One region of the Sporosarcina sp. G11-34 genome, then DNA from elsewhere that is predicted to be linked to it. Evidence: riboswitches for the same ligand, from Rfam matches in the RefSeq annotation. Region 1 holds a riboswitch; the other holds the start of a gene.

Region 1 (3,516 bases):
TATTTACCGTGCAACGATAATGATTGTTTCCGTGTTAATTTCATGGGCTGACGCATCCATGATTTTTTCTAAAGTCAAACTAGTTTTTTGTAAAACTTCGCCATCTGTCACAATAAAAACAGGGGTGCCCCCGCCTGTTAGGTTCTTAGGGTTAGTCGTCACAATGGCAACAATCGCTGAATGTTGTTCATTCATTTTCACAACTCCTTATTTCCCTTTATCTGCTTCGCTTGGTAAACGGATGGCGCTGTCTAGGACGGGGACTTTTTCCAATACCGTTTTGATTTGTTCAAAGTCTTTTTCGCGCGGCAAAATGAATAAGGCGATTCTTCCGTCTTCCATATCTCGTTTCGCAAGCGGCACAAGAGCCGGTTCTCCTGAATCTAGAAATGCGCCAAGAACAGTAGTGACGTGGTGTAGCATCGCTTGTCTTTGACCAAGATGAGATATGGTGACAACGCTATTTTCATTTTTAGGAGTGACTATCACACCAACAGCCCGTTCCATAATCACATTCCGTGTATCCTCTAAGCCGACGTTTTTAATGAGAATATCACTGACGAAAAGATTAGGTCCCTCAAACCTTATGTCTCCTTCAGAAACGTCAGCAATCGCACGTAACAATTTGCCCGACATATTCTTTTTAACGATAATAAGCGTAGCAACTCCGGCCAATGCGCCCAGCCAAAGGGAATAAACAGAAACAAGCGTCGTTACTAAAGCCGAAAACATGACTAAATAATTCCGACTTTCAAATGCTTGTGCCATTCCTTCAATAAAAGGAGCCCCGCGCTTTACCAATTCCTTCGTATCTATATTTTCGAGTGTATCCCTTTCCATCTTTCGAACTTCACGAAATTGGGTAGCTGCCAAACCTAGAAACGTAACCGCAGTCCAATCGGATTCCAAAACGGCTGGAATCGCAACTGCCCCAATAAATGCGGCTATAAATCCAAAAGAAAGATGAATGATTCGCCCTTGTGGATAGGTAGGATATTGACGGAAATCTGTACGTAATAAAGTAAGACGTGAGATAAAACCAAAAATAATGCCGATGACAACCGCCGGTAAGTAACTATCCATGAATCGTCTCCCTTTCATAAAAAGGTGCTATCATGCATAGCATAACCAGCTTTTTGGACTAATATGAATTAAATAACAGACGGGTGTCTTAGTCATGTCAATTCAATCTTATATCGAGTAAAATCTTCCTAATGAGATTTATTTCAAATAAATGAAAAAGCATCCTCATTTACAGATTGGACTGTAGATGAAGATGCATTTATTTAGGTGAATACTTTCCGTAGGAAGTTGTTTTCCTTAAATCAGTCGCCCCACTGCTTGCATAGTTCAAATGGGAAATCGCTACACTGACAATCACCTTTTTTATAGATGCCTGTAAAAACGGCTTGATTTTCCCGGTATAGTCTTCCAATGTTTTGCATTCATAACTTCTAGGAAGAAGCACCGTAAATTTGCAAGTGATTTTCTCGGAAGTACTGCCGTTATTCTCTGAAGGGATTCTTTCTATAAATTCCAAAGTAATAGTCCTGTTTCTTCTATTTACAATTGACTTACGATCCGTGTTATTTGAAAGGAATGAAACAACCCCACTTGCATAAATCATACTATTTACTCCCTACATCATTGTTTTAACAACTAATTGCCTTCTATACCTCACTGCATTGATTCACTATGTATTATATCTTCCCTATAATAAAATTCAATATCAACTGAATAGAATCTACATACATTGTTCGCATATACTTGATTCCATTAGGCGAATGTGGCACAGTAGACATGGTAAGGATTATAAAACTTCATACAGTTATAATTATGTAGGGGTACCAGTGATGCTGGTTGAGATATACTTAAAAGGTATAGACCCTTTGAACCTGATCTGGTTAAGGCCAGCGAAGGGAACATACTCATTAGCTTTGTCTATGGTTATGCGTTCTTCGGTTGTTCGGAGCACGCATTTTTTGTTCCGAAAAACTGTACATGTGTAATTGCTATGAATCTATGAGGAGGAATAGGATTGAAGAAAGTGTCGTTGTTTGTCGCGCTGAGTCTGTTACTTGTACTTTCGGCATGCAACAGTAAGGAAGGCAATGGGAAAGAAAAGGGTTCAAAGTTGGAAAAAGTTCAGTTTGTACTCGATTGGACGCCAAACACAAACCATACCGGCCTATATGTAGCGAAAGAAAAAGGTTTTTTTGAGGACGAAGGTCTTAATGTGGAAATTATGTTACCAGGAGAAGCAGGTGCTGACCAACTCGTAGCCGCCGGTAAAGCCTCGTTTGGTATTGGTGCACAGGAATCGATTACGGATGCCCGCGCCCAAGATATACCTATCGTTTCGATTGCTGCAATTCTTCAACATAATACATCGGGTTTTGCCTCTTTAAAGAAAGACGGCATCGAATCACCGAAAGACTATGAAGGTAAGACATACGGTGGATGGGGCGCCCCTATCGAGCAAGCTGTAATCTCTTCACTTATGGAAAAAGAACATGCGGATGCCAAGAAAGTTGAATTCATCAATATAGGAAGCTCCGACTTTTTTACGGCAGTTGAGCGAGATATTGATTTTGGATGGATTTACTACGCATGGACTGGAATTGAAGCGGAACTTCGTGGCATCGACTTGAATATGCAGTACTTGAAAGACTACTCGGACAAACTTGACTTTTATACGCCCGTTCTTACGACGAATGAAAAGATGATTAGTAATAACCCAGATACGGTCCGTTCTTTTGTCAAAGCCGTTGCGAAGGGTTATGAATTCGCAAGTGAAAATCCAGAGGAAGCCGCAACGATTTTATTGAAAGCCGTTCCTGATCTTGATGAAGAACTCGTCAAAGCGAGTCAACAATGGATTTCACCAAAATATAAAGACGATGCACCTCGTTGGGGTGAACAAAAACTGTCGATTTGGCAAGGCTACGCAGAGTGGCTAACTGAAAACGATTTACTTGACGGTGAATTTATCGCGGAAGATGCATTCACAAATGAGTTTTTACCTAACTAAGGAGGAATTTACATGACAAACGCATTAGTAAGTATTCAAATCATACCTAAAACACCAAATGGAGAAGACGTGATACCTTACGTTGACGCAGCGATTGCTGTAATTGAGGAAGCGGGAGTTCCTTATCAAGTATCCCCACTTGAAACGACGATGGAAGGAAACTTGTCAGACCTACTCGGGATTGTCCAAAAAATGAATGAGAAGATGATTGAAAAAGGTTCACTTAGTATTATATCTCAAGTGAAAATCTTTTATAAACCAGACGGTGCCTCGATGGACAAGTTGACGGAGAAATACCGTTGAAAACTGTTTTGAAAAAAGGATGGCGACCACTAGGGGTCATCATCCTTTTACTTATTTCATGGGAAATTGCCGGTCGTCTTTTTGCGATTCCTGTTTGGTTGCTCCCGGTCCCCACTCACATAGGACAAGAAGCAATTCAAGGCTGGGCACTTTATTCAAATCATATATTCTCTACCATTACA
Region 2 (3,516 bases), on a different contig from region 1:
TCCAGTCAATAATATCGCGGTCGACAATTGTGATACGTCCGATACCGGCGCGGGCGAGCATTTCGCCGGCAGAAGAGCCAAGTGCACCAGCCCCGAGGATGAATACACTTGCCCCGCGAATTAACGCCTGTCCTTCTTCGCCAATTGGATTGAATAGTTCTTGACGTGAATATCGTTCGTTCAATTTGGCAGCAACCCTTCCATCGGGCTACTTGCGACCGCATAATCACGTTCAGGCATCCGTCCAGCTTCATACCCAAGGCGTCCCGCTTCAATGGCGAGTTTCATCGCGATCGCCATTTTTACAGGATCCATCGCTTCCGATACGGCTGTATTTAATAACACGGCATCCGCACCAAGTTCCATCGCATAGGCCGCGTCTTTCGGGGAGCCGATACCGGCATCGATAATAACAGGCACATTGGATTGTTCTATAATGAAGGACAAGTTTAACGGGTTCAAAATGCCTCGTCCTGATCCAATTGGGGATGCACCGGGCATAATCGCGTGAACACCCATCTCACATAATCGGCGGGCAAGAACGACATCATCCGACGTATACGGTAGCACGATGAATCCTTCCTCAAGAAGCATTTCGGTCGCGCGCAATGTCTCAACAGGATCTGGCAATAACGAGTGATCACATCCGATAATTTCGACTTTCACCATGTCACATAGTCCAGAAGCTTTCGCAAGTTTCGCGATGCGCACAGCTTCTTCTGCTGTTTTCGCACCCGCCGTATTTGGCAATAATGTATACTTCGACAAGTCAAGTTGTTCAAGGAAATTTGGTTGCGAAGGTTCAAATATGTTCATCCGTCTCACCGCAAACGTCAAAATTTCCGACTCTGAAACACGAACCGCTTCTTTCTGTGTTTCAAATGATGGGTATTTTCCAGTCCCTAATAATAATCGTGATGAAAATGTTTTATCCGCAATTTTTAGCATGGTCATCCTCCTCCTACAAAGTGAATAATTTCGATTTGATCCCGATCCTTAATTGGCTTGTCATAAGCTTCTTTTGCAACAATCTCTTTATTTAATTCGACGATGAGAATTCGGTCTGCGAGTGTAAGGTTTTCAAGTAACTGTTGAACGTTCTCAACCGCCGACGGTATTTCATGCGAATTGCCATTCAAATTAATTGTAATCGTCATAAAAAATTCCCCCTTTTAGCATTCATTGCATCATAATAGGATTTTGCAGCTGTGATTACGTTGTCGCTTCCGAAAATCGACGACATAACTGCAACACCTGTTACCCCCAAATCTTCAATATGGCTCGGTTTAATTCCCCCGATTGCATAAACAGGAATTGCAAGTGCTGAAATAATTTTGTTTAGTTCATCTGTTCCGCGTGGTTGTAAACGTGCTTTCGAGCTAGTTTCATATAAATGGCCGTACAAAACCCAGTCTGCCCCTTCACTCATAGCTGTTTTAGCTTCATCATATGAATGAACAGATTTGCCAAATGACAGCGAAGGGAAGTGGTCCTTTAAAAGTGGCAACGGCAATCCATGTCCGGGCAGTTGCACTTTGTGAATGTTTGTAAGAAAAGCAAGATCCGCACGCCCGTGCACGATTATTTTTGTTTGGTCAAAACCTTCCAGCTCTAGCTTTCGGATTAACTCAAACACTTCGCGATCCGTTTTTGATTTCTCACGCAAGATAACCGCGTCGATATACGGTTCAATCGCAAGAAGTGTCTCCGCCAATTTGTGAATGGACATTCGATCATCAGTAACGGCAATTAGTTTCACGTCGTTCCTCCTTTGAATACAAAAAGACCACTCTCCCGGTAGGAAAGTGGTCTGTCATAGGCAAAGTTTGCACTTGTAGGAAGACGCGCCACATCCCTCCGCAGGTACAAACCTGTTCAGGTAATAAGGGTATCGGAGTTAAACTCGTCTCTCAGTCCTTTAAAAGGATTCCCCTAATGGTCAAATTAGTATGAAGTTTTTGATAACTCTCTTCATAATTAGCATAGCACAATAAGTTGACGAATGAAAGGGTGCGCTAAATTTCAGGTACCTTTCACTACTAGAAACAAATATAAATAATTTACACGAGAAAAATGCCCTGCATTTCTGCAAGGCATGGGGGAAAGTTATGAAGATGGTGGTTCACTGGTCGTACTATTTATAGTCGCTGAAGTATCGTAAGCAACTAGGGTAAAGCCAAGCTTATTTTCAAGTTCGTTAATTTCCTGAAGCTGTTCACTGTCAAGGCGTGCAAATTTATTACTTTCTGACATATCTCTCACCCTTTCTATTAAGGTTAGTGTATCCAGCATAAAAAGGAATATACAAAAAAGGATGCGGTTTTTGTTAAGGTAGTTTTCGCATATCAATCTTTTTCTAGATTAAGTTTCAGGTACCGAAGCGAAAGTACTCCGGTTAATTGGGGTTTTTTATTATTTTGGGGTAAGCGTAAAATAGGTGTGGATTATTTTACGCTTACGCTCAATTTAGCGAAACGAAAAAATAATGAGCATAATGAATAAAGTTTTCGTCTCCTTTTTACGTGACGGGTCCTATATAGGGGTGACCGTGTCGTTGACATGGGGGAATTAATTAAAAATACGAATAACTACTGACTAAGTCAAAGGTTTTAGAAATCCTCATTGACAATAGATTCCTTATAGTTTAAAGTAATAGTTAGTCAATTGAATATATTCTAAATTCTTATCGAGAGAGGTAGAGGGACTGGCCCTATGATACCTCGGCAACAGACTTTGTAGTACTGTGCTAATTCCAGCAAGCGAAAGCTTGGAAGATAAGAAGAGTAAAGAAATCGAATCATCGAATCTTTTAACCTCTTCTTATTTATGGAAGTGGTTTTTATTTTGTATAAATAAACCAATCTATTTTATTGGAAACAGAGTAGAATTTTATAAAAGAATAGCAACCCCCTTATTAAGAGAGGTAGAGGGACTGACCCGATGATGCCTCAGCAACCAGCAATATGTATTGCATGGTGCTAATTTCAGAAGAATACATTGTATTCTAAAGATGAGACTGGCGTGACGACAAATGCCCTTCTCTCATCTTATTTGGGAGAAGGGCATTTTGTTTGATAATGATAAAATGGGATAGTTATCGGATTAAAGCCAATTAAACAAATAGGTATAGTAAAGGCGGCGACCCCCATCGAATTTGTAGGGAGAGGGAGAGATTGATGTAAGTGAAAGTGTCATTGTTTCAAGCAACTTGTTTGAAAATTTAAGGGAGGTAATATGGAATGGGGAAAAAACGAATTTACTTAAATGCATTTGAAATGAATTGTGTAGGTCACCAATCGCCTGGTCTGTGGACACACCCAGAAGATCGGTCACATCAATATAAAGACAGTAAGTATTGGATTGAACTTGCAAAAGTTTTGGAGAAGGGTCGCTTTGATGCGATATTTCTTGCGGATGTATTAGGGACGTACGATGTTTATAAAGGATCAAGGGATGCCGCCGTTCGTCATGGAACGCAATCTCCAGTAAACGATCCTTTTCTTGTTGTTCCACTCA

Evidence for each region. A riboswitch is a leader RNA that binds a small molecule or an ion and turns the genes downstream of it on or off. The one in region 1 is predicted to bind thiamine pyrophosphate.
Region 2: another riboswitch for thiamine pyrophosphate. It lies ahead of KSU66_RS02330 (thiamine phosphate synthase); the one in region 1 lies ahead of KSU66_RS06460 (ABC transporter substrate-binding protein).

The regions. Positions count from the first base shown of each region.
Region 1 covers NZ_JAHNZW010000004.1:42,826-46,341, reverse strand. Annotated here, with positions in the region: gene KSU66_RS06475 (capping complex subunit for YIEGIA) at 4-195, opposite strand; gene KSU66_RS06470 (YIEGIA family protein) at 208-1,083, opposite strand; gene KSU66_RS06465 (hypothetical protein) at 1,283-1,627, opposite strand; TPP riboswitch at 1,831-1,939, shown strand; gene KSU66_RS06460 (ABC transporter substrate-binding protein) at 2,039-3,031, shown strand; gene KSU66_RS06455 (thiamine-binding protein) at 3,044-3,334, shown strand; gene KSU66_RS06450 (ABC transporter permease) at 3,331-3,516, shown strand, end outside.
Region 2 covers NZ_JAHNZW010000002.1:39,201-42,716, forward strand. Annotated here, with positions in the region: gene KSU66_RS02315 (ThiF family adenylyltransferase) at 1-184, opposite strand, end outside; gene KSU66_RS02320 (thiazole synthase) at 181-954, opposite strand; gene thiS (sulfur carrier protein ThiS) at 951-1,157, opposite strand; gene KSU66_RS02330 (thiamine phosphate synthase) at 1,154-1,759, opposite strand; TPP riboswitch at 1,836-1,944, opposite strand; gene KSU66_RS02335 (hypothetical protein) at 2,107-2,253, opposite strand; SAM riboswitch class I at 2,681-2,781, shown strand; SAM riboswitch class I at 2,909-3,017, shown strand; gene KSU66_RS02340 (LLM class flavin-dependent oxidoreductase) at 3,240-3,516, shown strand, end outside.